Regions from separate parts of the Exiguobacterium sp. s50 genome, predicted to be linked through region 1. Evidence: riboswitches for the same ligand, from Rfam matches in the RefSeq annotation. Region 1 holds a riboswitch; each other region holds the start of a gene.
What was found. Region 1 has a riboswitch for thiamine pyrophosphate ahead of KNP68_RS00140 (YkoF family thiamine/hydroxymethylpyrimidine-binding protein). Riboswitches for the same ligand answer to the same signal wherever they lie in the genome.
Positions count from the first base shown of each region.

Region 1 (7,444 bases):
AATACCCGTAAGGAGAGCGTCGCTGCTAGTATCACATTCTCGACGGTGACGTCGTTGCCGAACAGCGTGAACATGACCTCCCCGCTCGTCTCTTTTCCAAAGACGAGCGTCGTCCACAATGTCCCGAGCGCGGTGAATAAAAACGGAACCATGAATAGCCCCCACCGCTTCCAGTTCACGTTAGAAAAAAGAATTTGAAGTATAAGCGTTCCGATGAATACCGCAAGCGGCGTCCATGGATTGTACACAAAGGCGAGACCGAACATGAGCAACGTGACGGTCATAAATTTAATCGTCGGGTTCATCTCATGAAACGTCATCACGATTCCTCCAGCAATAAACCGTGAGCTTGTAGTAGCTCTGTCTCATTCCAGAGCGATGCATCATATGGCCCACTCAAGTAACCTTCATGCATCAAGTAATAGGTGTTCGCGATTCGGGCGAAACTAAGGTCGTGTGTCACAAACAGAACCGTCTGGCCGGCGCGGATTCGTTCAACCATCAATTCATAAAGCGCACGAAGCGATACCTCATCTTGTCCAGCAGTTGGTTCATCGAACGCGATGAGCCGTTTATTCGAGAGCATCATCACGCCGATGGCGAGCCTTCGTTTTTGACCGTGACTAAGCGAGAGTGGATGGTCGTTACGAAACGGTCCAAGCCCGAGCCGGTTCATGATGTCCCCAATCGGACGATCATGGCCATATGCGAGTTCACGTGTCACATCACTCGTGATAAATAGATGAGCCGGAGATTGTGGGACGAGTCCGACTTCTTGATGTTCGCGGGCAAGGCTCTTGAGCCAAGTCGATTTGCCACTGCCGTTTCGACCAAGTACGGCAATGAGATCACCCTCGGCGACGGTCAGCTCGCTCGTTGCTAGGTTGAATGTTTTTCGTTTCAATTGCGGTACGTGAAATAAAATAGTATTTCCTTGTATCACTTCAACCGGAGAGAACGTATAATCCGGGCGGGCAACGAACGGTCCGTCATAGTTGATGCGTCCGTTCACGAGTTCCACTTCTCTGTCGAAGAATCCGCCCCATAGGAAGGGTCGATGCTCGATGACGACAACGTTTACCGTCTGTGCGACGTTGTCGAGCCACTGAACGAAACGGGTTGAGGTTTCGGGATCAAGGTGCGCGAGCGGCTCATCGAGTAGTAGCCATTCCGGCTTCCCGATCAAAGCACAGGCGACAGCGATTTGTTGCTTTTCACCACCTGACAGGTCATGAATGACTCGGTCACGATAATCGGTCAACTGCAATTCCGCTAAAATCTTGGCCACACGCGCCATCATCTCGTCCCTCGCCACGGCAAAATTTTCGAGTGTGAAAATCAATTCCTCCTCGACCGTTTGCATGACGAACTGACTGTCAGGATCTTGAAACACCGTTCCAACACGACGATTCACCTCACCAGCTGCATACGTGTCGTAAGAGCGGTCAAACAAATATAGTTTTCCCGTCACGATGCCATCGCAGTTCTCTGGATACAGACGATTCAACAAAGAGAACAACGTCGATTTTCCCGACCCGCTCGCCCCCGTGATGAGTGTCCTCCCAGCAGTTAATTGAAGCGTGATGTCCGTCAATACTTCGCTCTGTTTTTCCGGATAGCGGAATGACAGCTGTTCTGCCTCAACCATGCACACGTCCCTGACGCGCGATGGCATACCCTTCGAGCGCACCCGTCCGAAGCAACAAGTCGCTTAAAATCTTACCTCCCAGACCGGCAATGAGCATCCCGCTCGTCGCTCGTAACGCGAACATCGTCGCCACGTATGTCGGACTGAGGGCAGCGAGTCCACCCATGACGTACGTATACGCGAAACTAGTCGCAGCTGCACCAAATCCGGCCAGCATGAGCACCCAAAGGTCATATCGCTTGTAGCTCGTGACCGCAAACGCTGCTTCAGCACCAAGTCCTTGAATGATCCCGACTAAAATAATACGAGGTCCAATCGCGTTACCAATCATCATCTCAATCGTCGCCGCAAGCACTTCGGACAAGAATGCGGCGCCAGGTCGGCGGATGATATAAGCCGCAATAATCGAGACGATGAACCAAATCCCAAAAATCCATTCGTACGCGATCGGTCCAATCAAGCCAGCCCATAGATTCCCGACATGGACGAACGCCAAATAGACGACAGCGAACACGACCGATAAAATGGCCAACAAGACGATTTCTTTTAACTTCCACGACTTAAGCATGCTGTTGTCCCTCGTGTGACGGGCTGTTCACGCTGAACGTCACCGTCATGACGACGTGGCTCGTCTTCGCACGGACCCGGTCGAACGTCGCCTCGTAAAATGAAAACACCGGTTCGATGTCGCCGTGAATGCCCGAGGCGTAATGCATCGAGTCATTGAAGACGCCACGCTCTTTCGCAAAGGCAATTTCTTCGTAGATGATGTCCATATACTTCGCGTCCCCGAGCGGATAGAGGGCGAACTGGGAAGAGACGTACTGGGTCGATACCGGACCGTTCACAGGATCAGTTGTCACGTCGAGCAGGTTGTCTCCTGCCGTGTCGCCTGGGCAGCCGACCGAGAACGTCCCGCTCATCGACATATGTTCCCCGTTCTTCGACGCATGTGACAAGACGGCTTTGGCCACGTCGAACACATGCTCACTGCGTCCCCGGATGACCGTCGAGACGTCATCGGTATGCCGCCAAACGTTTTGCAAGTTCGTCTCTTTCAATGCCCCTTTGATGACACTCACAAAATCAGATGTCATTGGGCTCAGCGTAAAGCGGAATCCGACGATCGGACTCGTACCACATTGGTTGTTCATGTTCTATTCCCCCTTATTGTATGTACACAAAAAAGCCGCATCCATGAGAATGCGGCCACTCGTCCAATGTAATAATCCATTAGAAAAAGTGCCACACTTCCTCACGCCGGTATTACCCGGATCGAGTCATAAGGGATTGGAGCCATGCTCACATCTCAGCCGAAGCACCCCTAGTGTAGTCCAATGTATGCGGTTATCTATGCAACGAGAAGTATAGACGACCGCTCCGAATTTGTAAACGGTTTATGTGAAAGTCACGATACCGTTCCCCGGAAGCGTGTCCTGCAACGTCGTCCAATCGAGCGCCATCTCCTCATCCGTCAACAGACACGCGTCGAGTCCGGCCTCGATGACCGCACGCTCCATCCGCTGCCCGATCAAGACGAGCTCCGTCTGACGGTCCCCGTACGGCTCGACGTAGTCGGCGGCGAGCTCAGGTTCTGCCGTGAACATGAGACTCCGCTCTTCCTCCGGCAGCGTCGCGAGCCAACGTCCCGCGTGTTCGAGCGTCGATGCGTACCCCGCTTGCGAGAACAGGCAGGCGATGTCGTTCCGGGAGGCGATCCATAAGAAACCTTTGGCGCGGACGACTTGATCCGGGAACGCCTCGATCCAGGCGTGGAGCCGCTCCGGATGAAACGGACGGCGGCGGCGATAGACGAACGAACTGATGCCGTATTCCTCCGTCTCTGGTGTGTGTGTCTCGGCCTCTAGTTCTTGAATCCAGCCGGCGGCGTGCATCGCCTGCTCGAAATCGAAAAGATTGACGTCCAACAGCTCCGTCAACTCCACGTTCGCGTAAACTGACGTCAACAGTTTGGCGGTTGGATTGAGCGCCTTCAACAGCCCGGCCATCTCACCGAGTTCTGTCTCGGTCACGCGGTCCGCCTTGTTCAAGACGATGATGTCCGCGAACTCGATTTGGTCGACAAGCAGGTCGACGACTTCGCGGACGTCCGTCTCATCGATGGCCTGCTTCCGTTCATGAAGCGACTCGCCCGAGTTGAAATCTTTCAAGAACCGATACGCATCGACGACCGTCACCATCGCATCGATATAGACACGGCTCGTCAAGTCGATGCCAAGGGCGTCATCGGCGTATGTAAACGTTTGAGCGACCGGAATCGGTTCTGAGATGCCAGATGACTCGATGATAATCCCGTCGAGCTCACGGTCGTTCGTGATCTCCTGTACCGCTTCGAGCAGGTCCTCACGGAGCGTGCAACAGATGCAGCCGTTCGATAGCTCGACCAATTTTTCGTCCGTCCGCGAGAAACCGTTCTGCTCGATCAATCGTTCGTCGATGTTCAACTCGCTCATGTCGTTGACGATGACCGCATATTTCTTGCCGGACCGATTGTTCAACAGATGATTCATCAATGTCGTCTTGCCGCTCCCTAAATAACCGGACAGCACCGTGATTGGAATTCGTTTCATGTATCTTCACTCATAAATCGTAATCATTACTCTTTAGATAATGACGGGTCACCTTTGTCTTGTCAAGAAAAAACACGCCCGTTCCCGGACGTGTTCCTTTCCCTATTCTTCCAACGCCTTGCGTTCCGCCTCGGAGCGGGGATACGTGTTCGCTTGCCACTCGGCCCGATAAATCGAATCGAGCTGCGTCAGACCGACCTCATCCTCATCCTTATCGGCATCGACACTCGGGGCCTCATCCCAGCGCGGATTCAAATACGTGTGGTCGTCTTCCTGGTTCGAATCCAATAGTTTTTGAATCCCGACCCGGGCCACTGCCGCGAGTGCCAAACCGATGCCTGCACGAACGAGCAATCGCTTCACCATCTCCTTACCTCCTTATCGTCCAAACCGATAGAGCGGCATCCCTTTCACGTCTGTATCGATTTTAAAGACCGACCCTGCGTCCGGATGAGCTTTGAGCGCCTCCTCATCCATCCCCTCACGAGCCGTCGTGATGGCGAGTTGGTTCAAGTTATCGCCGACAAAACAGCACGACGTGACGTTCGGGGCCGGTACGAGCACCTCGAGCACTTTTTCCCCTGTCTTTGGGTCCCAGCGCGAGACGCGGCCGCCGGCAAAGTGCGCAATCCATAAGAACCCTTCCTCATCGGATGTCATGCCGTCCGGGAATCCTTCCTCGACTGTGAAATCGATGATGGCTTTCCCTTCGCCGAGCGTCCCCGTCTTCAAGTCGAACGCGTACTTACGCACCGTCTCGGTCGGTGTATCAATATGATAGAACGTCGAATGGTCGGGTGACCATGTCAGTCCGTTCGACAATGTCAACTCGCTCAACATGACCTCGGTCGTGCCGTCGCGATTCAGGCGGTATAGCGTCGCTTGTTCCGCCTCGTCTTCAAGATGCAGCGTGCCGGCGAAGATGCGACCGTAAGGATCGGCTTTCCCGTCATTGAATCGAAGCTTTCCTTCAGGATCGTCAAGTTCGACGATTTTATCGAGCTCTTTTGACGTCTCGTCCCACTCATAAATCCCATCTTTCAAGCCAACGACGACGCCGTCCGTCACTTTCGGGACCGCGAACCCGATCTGTTGTCCCATATCGAACGACGACAGCTCATCTTCCTTCTCATCGTACCACCAAAGTGTATGTCCCTCGATATCGACCCAATAGAAGCGTTTCAGTTCCGCATCCCAACACGGGCCTTCCCCAAGCGTATTTCGAACTCGAATCCATAACGCAGCGTTTACTGTCTCCATTGAATTGCCTCCACTCTCTACATTGATTTCAAGTGACTATTCCCTGAGGTGGCCATCTCTATTCAACATTTCCCAAAATAGCAACCGCTCGGAAGAAAAATATTGAACCGGGCCGGCATCCTTCTAGGGAAGAAGACAAAAAAAACTCCTTGAATCATGAGATTCAAGGAGTCCCTGTCATTTTGCGCCTTCGACATTCATATGCTTGCTGCGCAACTGGCCACAGGCCGCATCGATATCAGTCCCGTGCTCGAGACGGACACCGGTATTGATGCCCCGCTTCTTCAAGACGTCATAAAACGCCATGATGTCCTCAGACGTGCTCCGCTCATACTGAATATGCTCGTTGACCGGATTGTACGGAATCAAGTTGACGTATGACTTGTCTTTAATATCGTCAATCAAGTCGGCGAGTTCCTCGGCGTGCTCCGGCAAATCGTTCACTTTCGATAAGAGAATATATTCGAACGTGATGCGTTTGTTCGTCTTCTCGACGTAATAACGGATGGCCGGCATGAGCTTGTCGAGCGGGAACGCCCGGTTGATTTTCATGATTTGCGTCCGCAACGCATCGTTCGGGGCGTGGAGTGACAGCGCCAAATTGATGCGAAGATCGAGGTCCGCGAATTTGTAAATCTTGTCGGCGAGACCGCTCGTCGACACGTTGATTTTACGCGGTGCGATGGCGAGTCCGCGTTCGTCTTTGACGACACGGAGGAAATCGACCAAGTTATCGAAGTTATCGAACGGTTCCCCGATTCCCATGACGACGATATGACTGACGCGGGCACCTTCCCCGACCTCGTCCAAATAATGTTGCACGGTCATGATCTGTTCGACGACTTCGCCGGCCGTCAAATCGCGCGTCTTCTTCAAGAGACCGCTCGCACAGAAGCTACAGCCGATGTTGCAGCCGACTTGCGTCGTCACACAGACCGAACGTCCGTATTTGTGACGCATGAGCACCGTCTCGATATAGTGTCCGTCATGCAGTTTAAGTAAAAATTTGACCGTCCCGTCGCCCGCTTCTTGTTTGACGAACAGGTCTTGCGTCGAGATGACGTATTCGGCGGCGAGCGCCTCACGTACCTCGGCCCGTACCGAGATGTCCTCGATGTGCTTGACTCGGTCGATATAGAGCGAGTCCCAGATTTGTCTAGCGTGGAAGGCGCTGTATCCCCAAGAGACGCACGCTTCCGTCAGCTGATCGAATGTCAGCCCGTATATAGATGGTTTCATTGCTATCTGTCCTTTCTTCAATCCGCATACGTACCATTGTAGCGGACGTGGACGACCGGTGCAACGTTCTTATAACGGTGGGACGGGACGTGTCACGTGACGCTCGAACGCATAGGCGAGACGAATCAAGTCGCGTTCGGCATAGCTCGTCCCGGTGAATGATAGACCGAACGGGGCCCCGCTCGCCTTCAAGCGATACGGGATCGTGAGAGTCGGATGGCCGGCTTTCGCCGCCATGTCATAATTGTGGTCATGCGGCAAGACGAGCGCATGAAGTTCCTGCTCGGCCAACAATCGGTCGATGCCGTCCGTCTTGGCGTGATAGACGTCGTCGAGGCGGCGCATCAAATAGGCGTCCTCAATCAAGCGACCCGATTGTTCGTTCGCTTTCTCGAACGTCTTCTGTCCGTGCGGAATCGTCTCCGGATGACTGTTGTTCCAGTTAATCAAATCCGACAACGTCTCATACGGGAGCTTCGTCGAGGCGAGATACGCCTCGATTCCGAGCTTGAACTCATGATACAGGATATCCCCTTGGTCGAGCCCTGCTTTCGACGGCAGTTCGACGGTGACGACCTCGATGCCGCTCTGTTTCAGCAATGCGATTGCTTCGTCGTAGAGCACCTGCTCTTCTTCCGACAAATCGGTCTTGACGACGCCGACACGCATCCCGACTGCTTGCCGCTCATCGAGACAAGTCCGGTAA
Region 1 is NZ_JACSLP010000001.1:20,404-27,847, forward strand. It holds gene KNP68_RS00125 (energy-coupling factor transporter transmembrane component T family protein) at 1-320, opposite strand, end outside; gene KNP68_RS00130 (ABC transporter ATP-binding protein) at 320-1,648, opposite strand; gene KNP68_RS00135 (ECF transporter S component) at 1,641-2,216, opposite strand; gene KNP68_RS00140 (YkoF family thiamine/hydroxymethylpyrimidine-binding protein) at 2,209-2,802, opposite strand; TPP riboswitch at 2,884-2,984, opposite strand; gene KNP68_RS00145 (GTP-binding protein) at 3,046-4,239, opposite strand; gene KNP68_RS00150 (hypothetical protein) at 4,342-4,605, opposite strand; gene KNP68_RS00155 (SMP-30/gluconolactonase/LRE family protein) at 4,618-5,499, opposite strand; gene rlmN (dual-specificity RNA methyltransferase RlmN) at 5,677-6,738, opposite strand; gene KNP68_RS00165 (amidase family protein) at 6,808-7,444, opposite strand, start outside.

Region 2 (7,444 bases), on a different contig from region 1:
GAGCATGTCTTTCGTGTTCGGTGTCCCGCATACGAAGTAAAGCCGTAACTGTTCAGCGAGTGCCCGCCTTGATGGATTCAATCGTCACGCCCTCCTCTCCATACGCCACATATGCCCAATGGTTCGTCGGTCCGTGTCCGGCGCCGATCTCGAGGCCATGGGTGATGGCGCTTTGAATGAACCGCTTCGCCGTCACCGCCGCCTCCATGATGGAACGACCTTTGGCAAGTTCCGCTGTAAGCGCCGCCGAAAATGTACAACCTGTTCCGTGTGTATCGCTCGTCTGGATGCGCGGGGCCGAGAGGAGGAACACTTCTGACTCCGTCATGATCAAGTCTTCGGCAGTTTCACCTTCGAGATGGCCGCCTTTTAAAATAACCGCGCGCACACCGTACGCTAACATCCGCCGAGCCGCCTCGAGACGATCATTAAACGATCGAATCGTCAAACCGGTCAGCACTTCCGCTTCCGGCACGTTCGGCGTGACGACTGTCGCGAGTGGCAACAAGAAGGTCTTGAGCGCATCGACCGCCGTGTCCTGTAAAAGCGGAGCCCCTCCTTTCGCAATCATGACCGGGTCGACGACGAGTCGGTTGAAGACATGACGTTTCACCCCGGTAGCGACCGCCTCGATGCGCGACGCATCAAATAACATCCCGGTCTTACATGCTGCGATCGAAAAGTCCGAACCGATTGCATCGAGTTGTTGCGTGACGAGTTCCGGCGACACTGCTTCGACCCCATGCACCCCACGAGTGTTTTGAGCGGTGACGGCCGTCAGAACGCTCGTCCCGAACACGCCGAGCTCTTGAAACGTCTTCAAATCAGCTTGGATTCCCGCTCCCCCGCCAGAGTCCGAACCCGCAATCGTCAATACTTGCGGCCGCATCATAACACCACCTCAATACGGTCGCTCGGCAACTCGACGGCCGTCATCTTGCCGAGTTCATTCAAGAAATGAACGGGGAAGTCGCCCGGTCCGTCCGCCAAAGCGGTAGCCAGTTCGCCGCACCGGGCATATCCGGCGAGCGCTGTCGCCGTGGCCGTAACCGCATCCCGTTCGACCGCAAGGAACGCACCGACGACCGCACTCAGTAAACAACCGGTCCCTGTCGTCCGGGCCATCGCGCCAGTGCCGCCTTTAATTTCAATCGTCACGTCCCCGTCACTGACGACATCCGTCTCTCCGGTCACGGCAACGACACAGGTGTAGCGCTTAGCCGCTTCACGCGCGATGTGATTCAAATCATCCCGCGTTTCCCCGGCATCAACGCCGCGCGCCGCCGCGTCGAGACCAATCAATGTCGCGATTTCTCCGGCATTCCCACGGATGACCGTCGCACGGACAGATTGCAGAATCGCCTCGGCGACGTCGCGCCGAAATGAGGTCGCCCCGACACCAACCGGATCGAAGACGACTGGACGACCTGCTTGATTCGCCGCCTGTCCGGCTCGAATCATCGTACGTTCCGTCATTGCATCGAGTGTACCGATATTGAGCACGAGCGCATCGCTTAAAGACGCCATCTCGGCCACTTCTTCGACCGCGGACGCCATGACCGGGGCCGCCCCGATGGCGAGCAACCCGTTCGCTGAAAAGTTGGCGACGACGATATTCGTGATGTTGTGGATGAGTGGCCGTTCGGCTCTGACTTTGTCCCATAAGTCGCGCTTCATCGTGTCACCCCCGCCGGTAAATCCCACGACTCGAGCGTCCACGCCATCTCCCAAAACGCATGTTCATAATAACAACTCTTCAAGAACAACTGTTGATACCGAAAGCGTTCTTCCGCTGTCGCTTGTCCGGCGAGCACGTCGAGTCGTTCAATCTGTTCCTCGACGAGGTCGCGGAACCATTCCGACCCGTACGTCGCAATCCACGTCGCATAAATCGGATGATCGGGTGTCGCGTCTTTCATGCGTTCGCCAATCTCGTAATAAACCCAATAGCACGGCAAAATTGCTGCGAGCACATCACCGAGCGTTGGACCGGCATGTTGCATATGGAGCGCATAGGCGTAAGCCGTCGGAGCCGGCTCGAACGTCGCCCACTCTGCGTCCGTCACGTCGAGCAACGTGAAAAACTCACGATGCAGCGCATGCTCTGCTTCGATGGTATGGAGCGCGTGCGTCAAAAAGCGGCTCGCCACTTCCATGTTCGGGGCGAGGGTCGCGCCTTTCGCCTGTACTTTCGAGAACTGATTCAAATAATACGAGTCTTGCATGACGTAATGCCGAAACTTCGCCTCGTCGAGTTCACCCGTTCCGAGCTCGCGGACGAACGGATGGTCAAAGCTGGCTTGAAACAAGGTCTCGGCCTCTTGTCGTAGATGTGCGGTGAATGTCATGTTTTCTCCTCCTTTGTGATCAAAAAAGACGCCGCCTCCCATAACGGAAGCGGCGTCGGATTTACACAAAGTGTACGAAAACAATCGGTTCGCCCACTTCCCTACGCTAGCGTGAACTAGATCAGGTTCAAAGGGTCTGGACCTCGTCCATCTCAGCCGCGTCACGCGACTCCCCTAGTGGTAAACATTATGAAATTCGGTCGTCTACGACCACATCATATCAGTCTTTCCCTGTACTGAAAACCCTTTATCGCGAAAAGCGCCGGTTCAACAACGTCCCCATTTGCGAGAACCGCTCGGTGCCGAGCTTGCGACGGTTCGACGCGGCGAACACGTAATAATCGACTTTGCCCATATAATAAATCAAACGCAGGCCGGCCAAGAAGAACGTGATCGTTGTGCTGACGGCAAAGCCGACACCGTACCAATCGATGCCGCGCGGCAAGAGCAGTAACGTGAACAACGCGTTCAACGTGAAGAACGAGATGTTGACGAACAACGCCCCGCGCCGGTCCTCGAAATAGAGCAACAACAACGTCAAGATGAGAATCATCGCATTCGCGAACGCCGCGAGCGTCGTCATCCGAAAGATTTGACCGATCTCATCCGGGACACCAATCCAACTGACGAACACGCCCGCCATCAGGATGGCGAACAGCGTCACCACGCCTTGGCTCCGCGCAAGTCGAATCAACTCATTTTTCAATACGGACGTCATCGTCTGTTTCGCCTTCTCGATTTGATGGAGTGCCCCGCCGTAGTTGATCAATCCATAAAACGTACGGTAGCGCTCATAAAACCGGGTCTCGACAGCGACGACGAACAACAGCTGCGTCGGGATAATCGTCAAGTACGACCAAAAGATGGCCGTGTCATAATACGGGTTGAACAAGAACGAGTCCGCGATGATCACACGTCCTTCACCGAACCAGATGATGAAATTCGTGACCCAAATCCCGAGCACGTACAACACGCCGATGGCGAACAAGTCTGGATAGCGGTCGAAGTACTTGAAGTACGAGAACTCTTTCACCGCGTAACGGAGCGGGAACGTCCGGAGCATCGCGAAGAACAACCCGAACAACGTCACAATCATCCCGACCGTGAAACCGAGCAACAGCTCAAGACTCGACGGGTCGACCATGAGACGGCTAATCGCATAGACGCTCCCGACCGAGATGAGTCCGCCGAGCAGGAAGCTATAGGCCACGGCTTGATAATACTTGGCGGCACTTAAAAACAAGAACATGACCCAGATGACGTTAATCGTCATGAATAAAACGAACAACGTCAGTTTGTACAGAAAATCGAGCGGCGACAATAGCCAAAAGATACTATACAGCAAGCCTGCCGCGAGAATCGTCACTTTGAGCATCCCGGTGAACACCGGGAAAATCTCATGTGCCTTCTTCTCATAAAACAAGTCCGCCACGTATCGGGTGACGACGAGCTGTTGAAAACTGAACAAGATTTGCGAGAAGATGAACGCGTACGAGACCGAGATCATGAAGAGCGTCCGTTCGGCGAGCGACAACGTCGGCATTTGGAACGCCAACCATTGAATCGTACCGACGACCAAGATGACAATCAACCACGGTCCGGATGTGACGAGGCCGGAGAACGTGTACGCCTTCAGCCGGGACGAATAGTAGTCTTCTTGGAACAACTTCTGTAACTTAAACCCGATGCCCGCCATACTGTTCCCTCCTCGCTTCATAGATAGCCTTATAGCGGTCCACGACTTGTTGGAGACGATAATATTGGCGGACCCGCTCCCGTCCGTTCTTGCCGAACCGCATTCGTTCCTGCGGGTAATCCATCATCCATTCGACTTTGTCGGCGACCGCTTCCGGATGAACCGGTGGCACGATGAAACCGGCCGGACCAAACGGGTCATCCGCTCGTCCGTATAAAAGCTCGGAACAGGCGCCGACATCGGTGGCGACCCACGGAATCCCGGCGGCCATGCCTTCGAGAATCGCGAGCGGCTGCCCTTCCGAGATGCTCGTCAGGAGCAGTAAATCAAAGGTCGGCAAATACGTTTGAACGTCCACTTTCCCGGCCAGTTCGACATAATCACTCAATCCGCTCTGTTCGATGAGCAGACGGCACTCTTCCGCATATTCTTCATCCTCGTCGAGTGGACCCATGATTGTCAGTTTGAACAGACGATGCCGCTCCTGCAAAATCTTGGCGGCGTAAATCATCGTCTTCAAGTCTTTGATGGGAACGAGGCGGACGATGGCACCGATTTGAAAGAGGTCGTGCTCCGGACGATTGACCGTCGCCTGGATTTGTCGGTCGGCAATCCCGTTGGCGATAATTTTCGTCTTCTCGCTCGGGGCGCCGATCCATTCCTGATATTCGCGATTCCGCTCGAACAAGGTGATAATTTCATCGGCCGCGTTATACGCCTCGCGGGACAAGTGGTGGAAGAACCTGACCCATCTCGGCTTATACGGCGCCGGAATCCAATACGACTGTAAAATTTCTTCCTCGCGTTCACGGGAATAAATGCCATGCTCGGTCAAGATGAACGGGATCCCTTGCGTCTCTTTCATGTAGGAAGCGACTACCCCGGCATAACCCGTCGATACGGAATGGACGAGGTCGACTTTCGGGAGCGGCTGATGGAGCACCCGCAAAATCGGGGTGTACATGCTTTGCCACATCCAGAAATAGTCGATGAACGAGCCGCCGTTCATCTCTTCGGCGTAGGCGGCCTTCACGTTGCGCCAAAAGAACTCGCTCGCGAAAAACGCCTCGCTCGAAGGCACTTCTTTCCCGAGTAGTCGCAACGCTTGCCGGTTCGGGCTTCTTAACATGAGCCAATCCGACACGTTCTGTTCGTCGTCGGCACCCCACTTCAATCGTCCCCTCGCGCGTTCACCTACGTCGTTCAAATACAGATGGGTGATGCCCGAGACGTTCGGAGGGAGCGCGTATTTCATGTCTTCTGGCCGTTTCTCGGTCGGTTGAATCGAGATGATTTCAAACGACACCTCGGGCATCGCCTCGATTAACGTCTGCGTCCAGCTCGATACGCCTCCGCTCACGTACGGATAACTGCCCTCTAAGACAAGTCCGATTTTCATTGCGCTTCCCCCTTGATGTCGATCTCAGCGTTCGCCGATGTCAGTTTGACGAGATAGAGCGGTCGGTCGGCCTCCCACTGCTCGACCGTCCCGAAATCAAACTTTCCTGTCTCGAGTGACTGGCCCGGTTTCAGGCGAATCGTAAAATGAGACGGGTTGACGAGCCCTTCCCCGGCCAAATAGACCGTCGACTCATCGAACGTGACGTTCAAATCAGCTTGTTGGTATGTGATCATCTTTTCGGTCGCATAGTGTTGCGTATATGCCTCGAGGTGCGGATATTGATCCTTCACGTCGTGGACGATTTTGCGAAGACTCGCGAACATCGTATCCCAATCCCGACCGAAGGCCCGGTCGGGGTCGATGACATCATCCGGGTGAATGAAGTGGGAAAACACACCGAAGTTGGCGATTGCATCGACCATTTGGAAAATCGATCCGCGCTCTTCCCCGTAATCGCTTGTCACACGCGGGAAATGGTACAAGTTCGGATGCGTCGCATCAAATTCGAACTCTTGGACGAAGTCCCCGCTCTCCGGCTCCCCCGTGTAGAGCGAAGCAATCGTTCGCAGTTCTGGCAACGCCTCGGCGATCGCATCGACCCCAGTCCGGTTGAGCGCGTTCGACGGCGGAACGTATGACTTGAGCGTTTCAGCCGGGAAATAGTTCGCAAACACGGACTCGGCTTGAAGCAATGACCGTTTCATCTCGTCTTTATCTTGCCACGGAATGTACCCGTACGTCGGGTCAATCGGTTCATCGGCCGTGACGAGCGACTGGTGGTTATAGCCATGGAGTCCGATTTCCCCACCGTGGGCGATCAATTTGCGACCGAAGTAGAGCATTGGGAACTCACCCCGTTTGATTAACTGTTCGTCGACGAGCTCCATCTCCTCTTCATATGTCCCAATCATGGCACCCGTGTAAATCAAGTCGTCGTCTTTCGCCAAATCGACCATATCTTCCCACCAATCCTCGGCGAAGAAATCTTTGACCGATTTATCGAGCGGGGTCGCGGACACGTCCTTCATTTTCCCGTCCATGACCGGTGCCGGGAAATCATCGATGTACATGAGTTTGATCGCTGCTTGTGCTGTGACGAACGCCGGCGGCATCGTGCCGAGCGTCTGCACGAACAGACCGCGGATCATCTTTTGGTTCGTGATTGTCGTGTTCCAATAAAGGACGTTCCCTTCGCCGACACCGTATTCCCAAAGGATCGGGAATCCTTCGGCCGACAACATGACGTTGGCCTCGTCTGCAATCGCAAAATCGACGACGCTATGGACAAATAAGTCGTCCGGTGGGTTCAAGTCGACATACCCAGGGAAAATCATCTCTTCAAAATTTAGACCATACACGTCCGGTACGTACTCACCGATTTCTTCGATGCCGGTCAACGCGTTCCATGCCGGATCTTTAAACCGATTCGCAAAGACGAGGTTCCCGCCTTGTTCGACATAACGTTTCATTTCCACGAACGGCCATCTTGTCGTATCTTCACCCGTGAAAATGATGATGGTGTATGGAGATGGCGAAATCGATCCGACGGCGCCTGGGTTCACTTCGCGAACATCAAGTTTCGCATACTGCAGACCGTACAGCAGGTTGTCCGCCGTTTCGACAGCCAAATCACCTTCATCCCGGACGAGATAAACTTGAAGCTGATGCTGACCCGCTTTTGCCGAGGCATCACTCTTCAACTGATCGATGTTCATCTGTTGCTCGGCGACGTTTGGCAACAACGTGTGTAGCGAGTGGATCCGTAAGTATTGAATCGCACCGACGACGACTAAAAATAAGACGATGAAGAGCGAGAATGAGATTACAGTTCGTTTTTCCATGATGTCGTGTCACTCCATTCTTCAAACAACAGTCGGTACTCATACGGTACGTCCTCCAGTGAGAATTGGGTCTGCATCATAAACATGACCGCCTTCACTTCGTTCCAACGTTCGCGCTCATAATAGTAATTGATCAGCATCAGATGAGCCTCGATGC
Region 2 is NZ_JACSLP010000002.1:65,342-72,785, reverse strand. It holds gene thiE (thiamine phosphate synthase) at 1-81, opposite strand, end outside; gene thiD (bifunctional hydroxymethylpyrimidine kinase/phosphomethylpyrimidine kinase) at 53-889, opposite strand; gene thiM (hydroxyethylthiazole kinase) at 889-1,677, opposite strand; gene tenA (thiaminase II) at 1,674-2,348, opposite strand; TPP riboswitch at 2,430-2,534, opposite strand; gene pelG (exopolysaccharide Pel transporter PelG) at 2,596-4,044, opposite strand; gene pelF (GT4 family glycosyltransferase PelF) at 4,025-5,443, opposite strand; gene KNP68_RS02720 (DUF2194 domain-containing protein) at 5,440-7,287, opposite strand; gene KNP68_RS02715 (tetratricopeptide repeat protein) at 7,269-7,444, opposite strand, start outside.
Region 2: another riboswitch for thiamine pyrophosphate. It lies ahead of tenA (thiaminase II); the one in region 1 lies ahead of KNP68_RS00140 (YkoF family thiamine/hydroxymethylpyrimidine-binding protein).

Region 3 (7,444 bases), on a different contig from region 1:
TTCCCACAACGCCGAAACATTCCATCGCCGCACCGCCTGCGAGTGTCGCGACCACGTCGTTCGTGATGTCAATATTGCCATATGTTGTCTTCATTTCAATTGCCATATGGAGTAGCCTCCTTTATTCGGAATGATTCCTTCACTACATTCTACAATAAGTACCTAGTTATTAAAAGAACCTGCTCCATAAACTCGGTCAATTGTAGCCGTAACCCTCATTCATTATTAAAATCCTTTCCAGTAATGTCAAGTTTTTTTCTTGTCATCCTATGATTTTCTAGTTGCATCGTGAAAAAACCCGTGCTAATATAAACGAGTGTCTATTAGGACGAACCCACATAAAAAAGGAGGGGAAACGCATGGCACGTAAATGCTACGTAACAGGTAAATCACCTAAATCAGGTAACAACCGTTCGCACGCACTCAACAAGACAAAACGCACTTGGGGTGTAAACGTACAAAAAGTTCGTATTCTCGTTGACGGTAAACCTAAACGAGTTTGGGTTTCAGCTCGCGCTCTTAAATCAGGTCTCGTTGAACGCGTATAATTTTTATACACGAACGAAATAAATCCCAGCGGCATTCGCCGATGGGATTTTTTTGTGTTCATTTTTTGATAGACAGCACGAGCACCATACCGTCGTGCACGATCAAGTCCGCCGCTTCATCGTCCCATTCGTTCGAGATGGTGAGCGCCTCATGGCTGACGACATCGTGACGGTCGAGCGGATATTTGACGCCGCGGATGGTCACGTTCGCCTGCTTCCATGGGATGAGCGACAAATAGTGACCGTCTTGACGCGGGAGTTCATAGCGTCCCGACCCGACGAGTCGTACCGTCTGCCCTGCCGTGACGAGACGCATCTCAGGATACGCCTCGAGCAGACCGATATTGCTGAGCGTCATATCGAGCCGGCCGCCGAGCGCACCGTAGACGAGCATTTCCGTCGCGCCATGCCCCCGTGCCGCCTCGAGAGCGATCTCGAGGTCGGTCACATCTTTCTCAGATGGATAACGGACGGCGTCGATCGGCACTTCGCCCGTGAAGGAGTCGAAATCGCCGACGACGAGATCTGGGTTCAGCCCGTGGTTCAACAGTGTCTCGTACCCCCCATCGACGCCGATGATGTAATCGACGTCACGCGGGAGTCCCGAGATTGGTTCCGGGCTGGCCGCCACAATCAACACCCGCATTAGCGGACGTCCCGGGTCGCGAGCGTCGCGAAGCGCGGTGCCGAGACGAACAAGAGGACGAGGACGACGGCCGACACGAGGAAGGACGGGAGCATGTACGTCATGTTATAGGCGAACGAGTAGGCGACGACCGGACCTTCCGCGTATTCGGCGAAGAAGACGATCCCCGACAAGACGTGGGCCCCGTAACGAAGCAGTGAACCGAGGAGCGCGCCGAGCACCAAATAAACGACGAGCGTCTTTTTCGCCTCATCCTTGGCGGCTCGTTTCACTTGACCAGCGAACAGCCCCGCCATCCCGACGACACCGTAAGCGAACGTGTAGTCGAGCAGGAACTGGACCGGCGTGAAGATATAGGCCCCGAACAGCAGTTGCAGCGTTCCGACAAGTGCACCGGTCGCAAGTCCGCCTTTCAAACCGTGACGATACGCCATGACGAAAATCGGCAACATCGCCAAGCTGATTGACCCGCCTTGCGGCATCCGGAACGGGATGAGCAAATCAAAAATCAAACCGAGTGCGGCGAACAATGAGATTTCAATGAGCGCCTGTAATTTTAAACGTTGTTTCATCTATTTCCCTCCTTAAAATATGAGCGAACGACAAAAAGCAGCATGACGTAAACGCCATGCTGCTATCGAGTAGCAACGTGCATTTTCGCCACATCCCTACGTCCGTGTGAACGGAACAGGTTCAAAGGGTTAGCGTATGCCTCTCAGCCACAGAATGTGACACCCCTTGCGACAATATTTGTTGTTCTATGGACGATTATACACGAGATGCGTTGCGAATGCTATCGATTGCGTCTTTATAGCTCGGCTCGTTATAGATGGCCGAGCCGGCCACGAGCACGTCAGCACCGGCATCGATACATAATTTCGCAGTCTCCGCGTTGACGCCTCCGTCAATCTCGATTTCAAAGTCGAGACGGCGCGCTTGGCGCATCTCGTTCAACGCCGCGATTTTCGGCACGACCGATTCGATGAACTTCTGACCCCCAAAGCCAGGGTTCACCGTCATGAGAAGTACCATGTCGACGTCACCGAGCACGTGTTCAATCAATGACAGCGGCGTATGCGGGTTGAGAACGACGCCACACTTGGCTCCGGCCGCCTTAATTTGTTGAAGCACGCGATGCAAATGGTTCGTCGCTTCGACGTGGACGGTGACGATGTCCGCTCCCGCCTTGATGAAGTCTTCGACGAAGCGCTCCGGTTGGTCGATCATCAAGTGGACGTCTAACACCATGTCCGACTTCTTCCGTAAGCTCGCGAGCACCGGGAGACCGATCGAGATGTTCGGGACGAATTGACCGTCCATGACGTCAAAATGGATATAATCCGCGCCGGCCTCTTGGACCGCCTTCACTTCTGCCTCTAGGTTGGCGAAGTCCGCCGCTAAAATCGAGGGTGCAATTTTAATCATGTCAGTACCTCCGTTGTCTATCGTTTAACTCTGCCATAAACGTAACATAATTCTCATAACGGGTGGAAGCGATTTCTCCCGCCTCGACGGCCGCTTTGACGGCACAACCCGGTTCGTTCAAATGGGCACAGCCTCGGAACTTACAGTCGTCATGCCGCTCGACGAACTCAGGGAAGCACCAGCGCATCTCCTCGACTTCGAGTTCTTCTGGGAACTCGAGGCTTGAGAAACCAGGCGTGTCAGCGACGAGCCCGTCAGCGAGCGTGATGAGCGTGACGTGACGCGTCGTGTGCTTGCCTCGGCCGAGCGACTTCGAGATTTTCCCGGTCGCGAGTTCTAGTTCCGGCGCGACCGCGTTCAAGAGCGAACTCTTGCCAACTCCGGTCTGTCCGGCAAACACGCTCGTCTTCTCTTTAAACGACCCACGAATTTGTTCAATCCCCGACCCGGTCTCCGTCGACGTCTCGATGACCTCATAGCCGATTGACCGATATAAGGCCGCTGCCGCTTGAATCGTTTCGAGTTCCGACTCCGTCAACAAGTCCATTTTCGTTAAGACAATAATCGGATGGACTTGCTTCGATTCGATTAAGACGAGGAAACGGTCGAGCAGATGGAACGAGAACGCCGGTTCCTTGACCGAGAACAGCAAGAACGCTTGATCGATGTTAGCGATCGGCGGGCGGACGAGATGGTTCGACCGCTCATCGACGGCCAAGATATAGCCTGTGCCGTCCCCTTGGTCTTGAATATCGACATCGTCGCCGACGACCGGCGAGATGTTCCGGTTGCGGAAATTGCCGCGGGCGCGACAACGGATCTCTTGTTTCTCTTCCGTCATGACATCATAAAACCCGCCTTGTAATCGAATAATCGTACCTTTCATCCTATGACCTCCTTAGAAAAAGAGGCGACGCGCGCGCCACCTCTTCATTGTGAATCTTTTGCTTGTGCGTACGTCACCGTATCCGTCCGGACGACTTCCCCGTCGACTTCGATCGTCGCGGTTCCGACTTCGTCCGGTGCAATGACGAGCGTATACGAGTAAGTCGTCGTCTCCGTTATCTTATCACGCAACACTTCGACTTCGCCACGGGCGTCTACCGTCCGAATGACGACCTCGAGTGCCACAGGTTCTTCGCCTTCAGCAGGCGGATCGATTTCGACGTTGACTTCCCGTTCAATCGAGACGTCGGTCGGTTCGACCCCTTGCGACACGATGACGGTCAATTCCGTCCCCGGGTCGACGGCTGTTCCAGCCGTCGGTAACTGACGAATGATTTGGTTGGCGGGCACGCTCGTTGAATACTCGTCTCGTTTGACGATTTTCAAGCTATTCTGTTCGGCGTACGTCGTCGCTTCCTCAAACGTATACCCGGCTAAATTGGCGAGTTCGACTTTATTGCTACCGGTCGAGACGACGAGCGTCACCGTCTCTTCAGACGGGACGACCTCGTTGTCCGGAGCAATCGACTGGGAGATGACATCGCCGCTGTCGACCGTCTCCGACGCCTCGGATTGAATTTCGATATCCGCAAAGTCGAGGTCTTTGAGCGTCCGCTCGGCCGCCGACTGAGACAATCCTTCGACGTCCGGCATCGCGACCGTCTCTTTCCCGGCCGACACGACAATCGTCACGGTCGTTCCGCGTTTCGGTTTCCGACCGGCTTGCGGTGTCTGCGAAATGACGTCGCCAGCGGCGATGTTATCGCTCGCCCGCTCTGTCGCTTCGACGACAAAACCGGCTGTTTCGAGTTCGGTCGTCGCTTCGTCGTTCGTCATCCCGACGACGTCTGGCACGACGGCACGGGACATCTCATCGGCGATGACATATGCCCCGATTCCGCCGCCAATCAACAAGAAGAGGAGTAGGAGCCAAAGCCACCACTTCTTCTTCCGTTTCGGCTTCGGGTTCGCTGTCTCAGGTTCGGTCGGTGCGACCGGTTGTTCCGGTGTCTCTTTGACGTTCGGTTCGTCCGGGACGACCGGTGACATGACGAGCGTCTGATCGAATGCGTCCTGTTCCGTACTGAGGCGTTTCGGTTCGTTCGCACGTTCCGGGTCGAGCGCCGTCATGCAATCCTTCTTAAAGGCGGCGACCGATGTGTGACGGGCGCCCGGTGATTTCGCCAGCGCCTGCATGATGCAGTTCTCAAGCGCTTGCGGGATGTTCGGGTTCAAATCCATCGGTCGAATCGGGTCGTCTTGCAAATGTTGAAGTGCGACGGCGACTGGCGTCTCCCCGATGAACGGAACGCGTCCGGTCACGAGTTCATACAGGACGGCACCGAGTGAATAAATATCTGACTTCTCATCGGCGAACTTTCCGCGCGCCTGTTCTGGAGAAAAGTAATGGACCGAGCCGAGCACTGACATCGTATGGGTCAGCGTCGCGTTCGACATGGCCACCGCAATCCCAAAGTCCGTCACTTTGACGTTGCCGCTCTGATCGATCATCATGTTTTGCGGTTTGATGTCCCGATGAATGATTCGATTCGCATGGGCATGGTCGATGGCATCACAAATCTGTCCCATGATGCGAAGCGCCTCGTCGACAGATATGTACTCTTCTTGCAAATATTGTTTGAGCGTCATCCCATCGACGTGTTCCATGACGATGTAATAGATGTCACGCTCGTCTCCGACGTCGTAGATGGCGACGATATTCGGATGGTTCAGACTAGTCGCCGCGTGGGCTTCCCGTTCGAACCGGCGTATAAATTGTTCGTTATGCGAGAATTCAGATCGCAACACCTTGATGGCGACGGTTCGGTTTAAAATCTCATCGTGAGCCCGGTAGACATTTGCCATGCCGCCGCTGCCGATTTGCTGTTCGATCCGATAACGATCGTTGATTCGTTCTCCACTTCGCATCGGATTCATCCTCTCTTTCTATCTGTGAACTGGACGAGGGCAACGGTGATGTTGTCACTCCCACCCAAACGGTTGGCTTGATCGATCAATTGATCCGCCTTGACGTCCGCCGAGACGGGACGTTTCAAGACTTGCTTGATTTCCTCATCAGTCAAATGAGTCGTCAAGCCGTCCGTACAGATTAAAATCGTGTCAAACTCGGGTTCGGCAAACACTTGCAGATCAGGTTCGACATGCTCATTCGAGCCGATTGAACGGGTGATAATGTTACGTTTCGGATGGACGCGCATCTCTTCCTCGGTCAATTCGCCGAGTTGTTTCAACACGTTCACGTAGGAATGATCTTCCGTCAATTGCTGCAGCTTATCATCTCTCAAGGCATATACACGACTATCCCCGACGTGGACGATGACGATCGTCTCGTCGTGCCAACAGACACCGGCAATCGTCGTCCCCATCATGAGGAGGTTGGCTTGTTTCGAGAAATCGAGCACTTGATCATTGGCCAGTTCCACGTTTTGGCGGAACCAATTCTCCATCTCCATCGGCGAGGCCGGAAGCGTCGAGAAGGCACGGCGAAACTGCTCGATGACGAGCTGACTCGCGACCTCCCCGGCTTCATGTCCCCCCATCCCGTCGGCCACGAGAGCAATTCCGGCATGTTCGTCCCCTAAAATCAAGACGGCATCCTCGTTCTGTGCTCTCACTTGGCCTCGGTCGGTTCGGTATGCTAATTCCATCTTCGTGATTACCTCGTTTCTTGTTCGCGCTCCTTCGCTCGAAGCTGCCCACAAGCCGCATCGATATCCGAACCTTGTTCGCGACGAATCGTCACGTTCACTTTTCGATCTTTGAGCACTTTTTCAAAGGCAAAAATTTGTTTACGTGGTGTGCGGACGTAATCGCGCTCGAGCACGTGGTTGACTGGAATCAAGTTGACGTGGCATTTAACGCCTTTCAACAAGTCAGCGAGTTGATGCGCGTGTTCTTCCGTGTCGTTAACCCCGCCGAATAAACCGTATTCGAACGTGATGCGGCGACCGCTCTTCTCTGTATAGTAGTTGACGGCTTCCATCAACTTGTCCAAGTTGTAAGCACGGTTGATCGGCATAAGGCGTGTCCGAATCTCCGTCGTCGGTGCGTGAAGCGAGATTGCGAAGTTGATGCGCATGCCTTCATCGGCAAACTTGTAAATCTTCGGTACGATCCCACTCGTCGACACGGTGATGTGACGTGAACCGATGTTCAAGCCGTCATCGTGGTTGACCGTGCGCAAGAAGCGCATCAATTCGTCGTAGTTATCGAACGGTTCGCCGATTCCCATGACGACGACCGAGTCGACCCGCTCTTCGCTCGCGTCGAGCGCGCGCTGGACGTCGAGGACTTGGGCCGTGATTTCACCGGCCTCTAAGTTACGTTTCAAACCACCGAGCGTCGAAGCACAGAACGTGCAACCGATGCGGCAGCCGACTTGCGTCGTGACACAGACCGAGTTTCCGTACTCATGGCGCATGAGTACCGTCTCGATAGAATAACCGTCTTGAAGCTCGAACAAGAACTTGATTGTCCCGTCCTTTGATTCTTGACGGACGAGTTCTTTCAATGTCGTCAATTGGAACGCCGCGTCTAATTTCTCGCGGAGCGGTTTCGAGACGTTCGTCATATCGTCGAACGATGTCACACGCTTGACGTACATCCAGTCATATAACTGTTTCGCGCGGAACGATTTTTCTCCTGCCTCAATCAGCCATTGTTCGAGCTCTGAGTACGTGAGGGAATAGAGTGACGGCTTGGCACCGACTAATGGATTTTTTTCAACTGCTTTTGGATTCATGTTTATACCTCTTTCTTGAATGCGGCGATATAGAAACCGTCCGTCCCGAACGACGTCGGGAGTAATTTGAGTTCAGCGCGGTCCGATGACATCATCGGGTGCAATACTTGTGGAAGA
Region 3 is NZ_JACSLP010000006.1:51,760-59,203, reverse strand. It holds gene KNP68_RS09805 (Asp23/Gls24 family envelope stress response protein) at 1-106, opposite strand, end outside; gene rpmB (50S ribosomal protein L28) at 360-548, shown strand; gene KNP68_RS09795 (thiamine diphosphokinase) at 607-1,194, opposite strand; gene thiT (energy-coupled thiamine transporter ThiT) at 1,194-1,766, opposite strand; TPP riboswitch at 1,843-1,943, opposite strand; gene rpe (ribulose-phosphate 3-epimerase) at 1,963-2,619, opposite strand; gene rsgA (ribosome small subunit-dependent GTPase A) at 2,621-3,505, opposite strand; gene pknB (Stk1 family PASTA domain-containing Ser/Thr kinase) at 3,550-5,493, opposite strand; gene KNP68_RS09770 (Stp1/IreP family PP2C-type Ser/Thr phosphatase) at 5,499-6,233, opposite strand; gene rlmN (dual-specificity RNA methyltransferase RlmN) at 6,242-7,327, opposite strand; gene rsmB (16S rRNA (cytosine(967)-C(5))-methyltransferase RsmB) at 7,330-7,444, opposite strand, start outside.
Region 3: another riboswitch for thiamine pyrophosphate. It lies ahead of thiT (energy-coupled thiamine transporter ThiT); the one in region 1 lies ahead of KNP68_RS00140 (YkoF family thiamine/hydroxymethylpyrimidine-binding protein).

Region 4 (7,444 bases), on a different contig from region 1:
TCGGCCGTCCCGGAAGCGGAACAGTGCGGCTGGCTCCAAGACCGGTATGGTGTCTCCTGGCAAATCGTGCCTTGGGAGATGGAAGAGATGCTGACGACCGGAACAAAGGAACAATTGGCGCGCGTGACGCAAGCGTTCTTACCGATGAAGAAAATCGATGTCGCCGCTTTACGAAACGTCTACTGACCAAAACAAGCCGTCCCGATTACTTCGGGGCGGCTTGTTTGTCGTTTGGTGTGAAGTCGGACAGGGCGTCCTTCTCAATCATTGTATCGGATAAGCGAAGCTGTTCGGCGGCCTCGTCAATGTATGGTTCACATGCTTGAAGCGGTAAGTCATCACCGGTTTCGACCGAATAACACATGCCGCCACCGACCGGCTCTGTCAAATCCGGGACAAAATAGAGGTCGTCGTAGCGGAACGAGCCGTTCCGGAACACGGTCAAATTGGGCTCGTCGTCGAGGAGCGAACTTCCAAGCATGTACGTCGGTGTCATCCCGAGCAAATCGAGGATGGTCGGGGCCAAATCGACTTGACCGCCGCTCGCATTCACCGTCTGACCTCGTTCGAGTCCGGCCGGTTTGATGAATAACGGGACGGAACGGTCAAGCTGGAACAGGTCGACCGTGGAGTCGGCACCTGCTTTCACGGCCATCTCGTCACCGGCAGCGGTCAATCCGCTGTCGTGGTCGCCATAAAAGACGACCAAGGCGTCGTCCCACGTTCCGTTGGCTTTCAGTCGTTCAATCATGAGACCGACGGCGGCATCGGTGTAGTGGACGGTATGATAATAGTCTTGGAGGAGCGGGTCCTCGTATTCCGATAAATCCAACCGTTTCTCCTCGTCCGGAATCTCATACGGCGTATGGCTCGTCAACGCGACCATGAAGGAATAGAACGGCTCGTCCAACGTGTCCAAGTGGTCGACCGATGTCGTCAGGAACTCCTTGTCGCCGACGGCCATACCGATGACCGGATCGGCCGGATAATCGTCTTGGTGGAAGAAGTGATTGTAGCCAATCTGCTCATAGAAGTTGGCACGATTCCAAAACTCCTTGTCGAACGCATGCATCGCGGCCGTATCATAGCCGGCTCGTCGTAACTGCTCAGGCAAGGCGTCAAACGTGTTCGTCGCATACTGCGTGTATACCGACCCCGATTTGACAGGGTATAGCGAGGCGTTGACGGTGAATTCCGCATCAGACGTCCGTCCCTCGTGCGTCTGATGATAAAAATTCGGGAAATACAGCATCTTGTCGAGGAGCGCATTCAGATTCGGCGTCAGTTCTTGCCCGTTAACCGTCTGGCCGATTACGGACGCTTGGAACGACTCGAGTTGGACGACGATGACGTTCGTATCGGCTGTGGTCTCAACTGGTTCGGTCGCTAACGCTTCGATTTGGTTGCGCTCCCGTTCTGTCAGGTCGTCATCGAGATGAAGGGCGTCCTGAATGCCGCGGAATGCATCGAGGCCGTGATAGCCCCAAAAGCCGAGCTGATAATACTCGCGCATATTCGAAATCGAGCTTTTCCGGTGATCTGTTTCGGCGTAATGAACGACGGTCGGGACGGTAAAGACGATGAAGCCGATAAGAAAACCGGCGACCGCCAAACGGCGACCGAGACGTTTCGGTTCCGTGATGGGGTGTCGCTTCATATAGAGGAGGACAGCCGCGTAGACGAGCAAGTCCGTGAACAAGATGAAGTCGGGCGCTTGAATCAGTGTCAGAAAGCCGCCCCCGACGTCTCCCATCTGGCCGATATCAGACAGTAGGGCGGCCGACAGCAAGTTACCGAAATAGCGGTAGTACCAGACGTCCGAGATGAGGAGCGTGCTGTGCAGAAACAGCGACGCGAACAAAATCCAGCGGCGCGTCTGTTGTTTTATGAGTAGCGCCCAACTCGTCATCATCAAGATGGTCGCTAGATTGATGAACAAAAAGCGCAGGTCGAACGCGCTCGCCGTCAACAGACTGAATAGGAACAGCTTGGCGAGGGAGAGCGATAAGTAACTCCAATAATCGAGATATTTCATGAAAGGCCTCCAAACGTTACGGACAAAGTGTGTTCTCTGTCATGTACCTGTTCGAAGACGGCGAAAAACATGAGGGTGTGCGATTTTAGCAATAAAAAAAGCGAGGCAGCGCCTCACTTGATGACAAACGTGTCCCGGAGCTCGATAATCGTGCCTTCCGGGGCTTTTAGTTTACTTAAATATCCATCGACGACGAAGTAGATGTTCCCGCCGCGCTTTGGTAGGAACGTCACGCCAAGTGATTCTAGCCGTCTCACTTCCGCTTCGAGGTCATCGACATAAAGCGCGAAGTGGACCGGGCCGGCCACATGCTTCGAATACGGTGACAACGTCTCATCGACTTTCGCCGTTTGGAGCTCGATATAAAAATCACCGAGTTTAAGCCAGCTATTGAACGCGCGCGTATGAAAGTCGGGCGACTCCTGAACGAGCTCGAAGCCGAGCGCCTCATAAAATCGTTTGGATGCCTCATAGTCGGGCGTTTGGATGCAGAGATGGTGGATTTGTTTCATGATGTCACTCCTTTCTTTTAGTTTATCCAATCAACGTTCTGAACGGAACTTTTCTTCACGTGAGACGTATAGGACACCAAGGAGGGAATGATGATGAAAATCCAATACGAATTGACAGAAGACGACTATATCCGGTTCAACTTGAGCCATATTAAACGTTCGAAAACAGGAAAGCGGATGATCCTCTTACAGCGAATCATCGGACCACTTATCTTTTTAGGCGCTGCTTTCGTGCTGGCGACGTGGCTCCAAGAGACGGACTGGTGGCTATATGGCATATACGGGGTCGCGAGTATTCTTTGGTTCCTGTATTATCCGAAATACTTTGAACGGCATGTCCGGAAGCAGACGCGGCGTCTCATCGACGAACGCAGCAACGAAGGCATGATTGGTCCCCACACGATGGATTTGGAGGAGACTGGTCTGCGCGATTTAAATGAGTTCGGCGAGACGCGTGTGTCATGGGCAGGAATCAAGGAAGTCGTCGAGGAGGACGATTATGTGTATCTATACAACTCCTCGGTCAGCGCCTATATCTTGCCGAAGCGCGGACTGGACATGGAAGAGGTGCGCCGATGGCTGCCGATACGCTGACGATTCAACTTGTCGATGACACAAACCGGGAGGCTGTTGTCGCCTTGACCGTCGCTTCTGACCAAGCTCGCTTTATCGAAACAAACGCCGAATCGCTTCGCGAGATGGAAACCGATGTCAAATATGCGTGGCAGTGCTATGCGCTTTGTCGCGATGAGCATCCCGTCGGCTTCATGATGATTGGGGCCGAGAACAAGGTGGAGCGTTACATCTGGCTCGATCGATTTATGATCGATGTGACAGAGCAAGGGAAAGGCATCGGTTCAACATGTTTACAACTTACGATTCAGTGGATGAAAGAACGCTTCGATGTCGATGACCTCATCCTCAGTCTGCATCCGATGAACGAACCGGCGAAACGGTTCTATGCGAAGGGGGGATTTGTCGACAGTGGCCTGATTGATGAGGCGAACGGGGAAGAGATTTGGGTGTATCACGTCAAACAGGGACAGCCGTCATAAGTCGGCCGTCCCTGTTTTCGTCGTCGTTGAGCCTTGAACAGCACTGCCCGCTTTGAAAAAGAGAACGATCGCAGCCACTCCGAAAATCGAGATGAACACGTTTTGGAGCAGCACATCGACGAACATCGGCTCGCTGGAGAACGTGCCCGTCGCAATTTGAGCATTCCAGCGGGTGAACGTGGCGATGCGTTCAAGCGTGTACAAGAGACCGGACATGAACAAGCAAGCGGTGGCAACCAGTAATAGCGTCAATCGATTCAAAAAATGACCTCCTAATATCTGATATCCTGATTTTACCATTTACTATCAGTGGGAGGGAAGTACTTATCGCTTCGCCGTGAGCGGTCGCAATTGTTTGACCCGAGCCAAGACAATCCAGCCGAGCACGGACCCAGTCACGCTCGAGGCAAGGAAGGCTGGAAAGAAGAACAGCGCCCCGAACTCGGTCCCCATCAATAACTTGGCATACGGGACGGCGACGAGCGAAGCGATGAGGCCGGTCCCGATGACTTCACCAAATGCGGCGAAGGCTACGCGGTTCGTCCTCATATAAAAGATACCTGCGAGCAGTGCGCCAATCATGCCACCAGGGAACGCGAGGAGCGACCCAGTACCGGTCATGACACGGACGAGTCCGGTCACGAACGCGACGAGAACGGCCCCGATCGGTCCGACGGTGACGGCGGCGATGACGTTCACCATATGTTGAATCGGATAGGCACGGGCGACACCGGTCGGAATCGAGATGAACAGGGAACCGATGACGGCGATGGCGACGAGCATCGCCATCCAAGTGAGTTGTTGAATACGCATAGATAGTCTCCTTTCAAAATGAAAACGCCACTTCTCCAAGTGGAAAAGTGGCGTGGAAAAACAGACGAATCCCACACCACTTCCCTACGCTGGTATGAGCCAGATCAGGTTCGAAGGGTCCGGCGCATGCCGTCTCAGCCCGAAGGCTCCCCTAGTGGTCGTTTATTAACATGAGTATAGCATACCGTCATTTGACGCGGTCGAGCTTTCGCGGTCGGAACGTGACATAGGCGATGCCGACGAATAGGCCGTACAGCAAAAGGGAAAAGACGAGATTAATCAACCACGGGAGTGTCCCCATGAACACGGCGACGGACGCGTTTTGAAACCAGACGAGCGAGAGCGACAGCCCGACAAAGCTGAGAACGAGCGTTGTCCAAAAGCCGACAGCTCGGCGCTTGAACAGACGCCAAACGAGCAGCCCGATGATGAGACTGACGACGGCCGTCGCCCCTAAGTACATATACAAGATGGCATCGACCGGGTATGAGTAATATACAACGTCCATATCGTTTCCTCCTAGGAGATGATGAAAGAAAGGGTGAACAGGATGAGACAGGCAATCCCATGGCGTGACCGATCGTTTCGTGAACGGTTCGAACGATGGATTGAGGCAAACGTGCCGAATGCGAGGTGGCACGTGATCAAAGATACCGATTTGACGTACTTGCTTGTTGGCGCGCTCGATGAGGAACGTTACTACGCCAAAGCGGTGACCGATATCAGCCGCGGCGAGGCCGGATTGTCGGCGTTTCTGGCCGAGCGGCATCCTGATTTCGTGCCTGACGTCATCGCCATCGATTCAGCCCGGAACTGGTTGCTCATGCGAGACATCGGCGGAGAGGCGCTACGTGAACGACCGGACGTGAGTCGATACGAAGCGGCGTTGCGTCAATACGCACAGCTGCAGCGACAGGAGGTCGACCAGATCGAGACCTGCTTGTCTTACGGCATCCCGGACCGTCGACCGGCCAAGTTGAAGGGCGAAATTCGCACGTATTTACCTGAGCTCTGCGCCGGGCTCGAGCAATACAAAGCCGAGGCTATGCTCGCGCTTCAAGATGAATTGATCGCGATGTGCGATGAGCTGGCGATTGGGATGCCGATGAGTCTCGAGCACGGTGATTTACACGGCGGCAACATCTTCTGGCGGGAACGGACGAATGATTTGTGTATCCTCGACTGGGGCGACGCGACCGTCACGCATCCGTTTTTCAGCGTGCGCGTGTTTTGGAACGCGCTGTACGACTTATTGCCGGAAGAAGACGAGGTCGCCTGGTATGAACAGATTCAAACGATGCGTACGGTTTACTTGGAAGCGTGGAGCGGCGTCGCACCCAAGGACGTACTTTGGCGTCATCTATTGATCGCCGAAGAGCTCGGTTGCGTCTATCGTGCCTTGTCGTGGCATGTGTATGTGACGAGGTACCGGTACGATGTAGCTGAGTCGAGCGATAAGCCGGCGCAATGGCTCAATTTGCTACTCGAGTACCGGGACTTGAAACGACGTGTCCCATAAGTCATTCATGTTTCTCGAGTAGGTTTTCATAATCCGTCTCGCTCCAAAACAGCGGAGCAATCGACTCCGGCCCTTTGAAGATCTCACCGTCCCGGTCATAGACGATGGCATAGCCACCCTCGACCTCAAAGACGATCAAATCGGCCTTCACTTCCTTGACCCCGTTCCCAGCGATGATGACGTTCTCGAGCGGGTCACGCGCGACTTGCACGCCCCATTCGTCGAGCTCGACGATGAGTGCGGACGTATAAGCGTGACGGTTATAGAGCGCCTGAAACTCGTCTTCGGTCAAAACGACGTCCGTCGGTGGGGCACTCGTCCCATATTTCCGTTTTTCAATCTCTTCGACGAATTGAAGGAACGATGCTTCTTGCCAAAACAGCGGGGCGACCGACTCGGGACCGTTAGCGATGTCCCCGTTCTCGCTCTCATAGACGGTGGCGTACGTGCCGTCATCGAGTTTGAACGGATGAATATCGGCGTATGTATGCTGGATGCCGTCGCCGGCGATGACGACGTGCTCGAACGTCTCGCGGAACGGTTTGAGACCATCGTTCTCGAGTGCCGTCAAGAGCGGCGCTACTTTTTCGTATTGGTCGAAGACGTCCTTAAAATCTTCTCGCGTCCAAGCGGTGATGTCTTCGGACGACGGCTCATTTGTATCGGCTGGGACGATGGGTTGCTCAACGGAATCGGTGCACCCGGTCAATAAAAACACACTGAATCCGAGTAGGCCTAGGCGTTTCATCAATCAAACCTCCTAAGAAAGTTACATTTTTTTCCTGTTATCAATGAGCGTAGCATGTTTGCCAGTCATTGAGAACCCGGGTACTTTCTCGCTCAGGGTTGCCGCTTCAAGTAGCGGTCGAGTGCCTCGTGAAAGCGTTGTTGCTGCTCGAACGGGATGTCATGATCGGATGCGGGACCATAGCGAATCAGATGATAGAGCGAGGCATCGATATCTGTCAGCTCGATGCGCTCGAACCAGTCGACGACCGTCTCATTCGTCCGAAGTTTTAACTCAGGGGCGAGCGACGCGTTGAACGTGATCAGCCAATCCCTCAGTTCGATATTCGTGAGCATCGGGAACGTCCGTGCCTCAATCGATGTGTCCGCGTTGAGAGACAGTGGCGCCAAGGCATTCTGTCTACTAGAAAACGTGAATCCTTTCCCCCGTCGACGACGCAGCCATCTACGCACGCCATAGACGGTCAACCCGATGGCGGCAAGGAAGGCGAACAATGTGCCGAGTCCGCCTGGGGCATCACCATTCCCGCTACCAAATTTGAATTTGAGCATGTCTTCCTTCACTTGCCGTTCTCCATCGTTTCCCTTCTCATCGGTAGAACCCAAATCAATACCACCTTTTGGCGGTGGTGCCTCTTCTGGCTTGCCCATTTCGATCACACTGATTGGAGCAGGTGTATTGATTGTTTGGAACCAACTGAACGTCTCCTTGCTGATAAAGACGAACATCACTACGAGACAAGCTGTCACAACAAGGAACCCT
Region 4 is NZ_JACSLP010000002.1:21,591-29,034, forward strand. It holds gene KNP68_RS02415 (VOC family protein) at 1-186, shown strand, start outside; gene KNP68_RS02420 (LTA synthase family protein) at 206-2,035, opposite strand; gene KNP68_RS02425 (VOC family protein) at 2,149-2,547, opposite strand; gene KNP68_RS02430 (YcxB family protein) at 2,641-3,141, shown strand; gene KNP68_RS02435 (GNAT family N-acetyltransferase) at 3,123-3,602, shown strand; gene KNP68_RS02440 (hypothetical protein) at 3,597-3,863, opposite strand; gene thiW (energy coupling factor transporter S component ThiW) at 3,927-4,415, opposite strand; TPP riboswitch at 4,480-4,578, opposite strand; gene KNP68_RS02450 (hypothetical protein) at 4,603-4,923, opposite strand; gene KNP68_RS02455 (aminoglycoside phosphotransferase family protein) at 4,966-5,934, shown strand; gene KNP68_RS02460 (hypothetical protein) at 5,936-6,682, opposite strand; gene KNP68_RS02465 (hypothetical protein) at 6,775-7,444, opposite strand, start outside.
Region 4: another riboswitch for thiamine pyrophosphate. It lies ahead of thiW (energy coupling factor transporter S component ThiW); the one in region 1 lies ahead of KNP68_RS00140 (YkoF family thiamine/hydroxymethylpyrimidine-binding protein).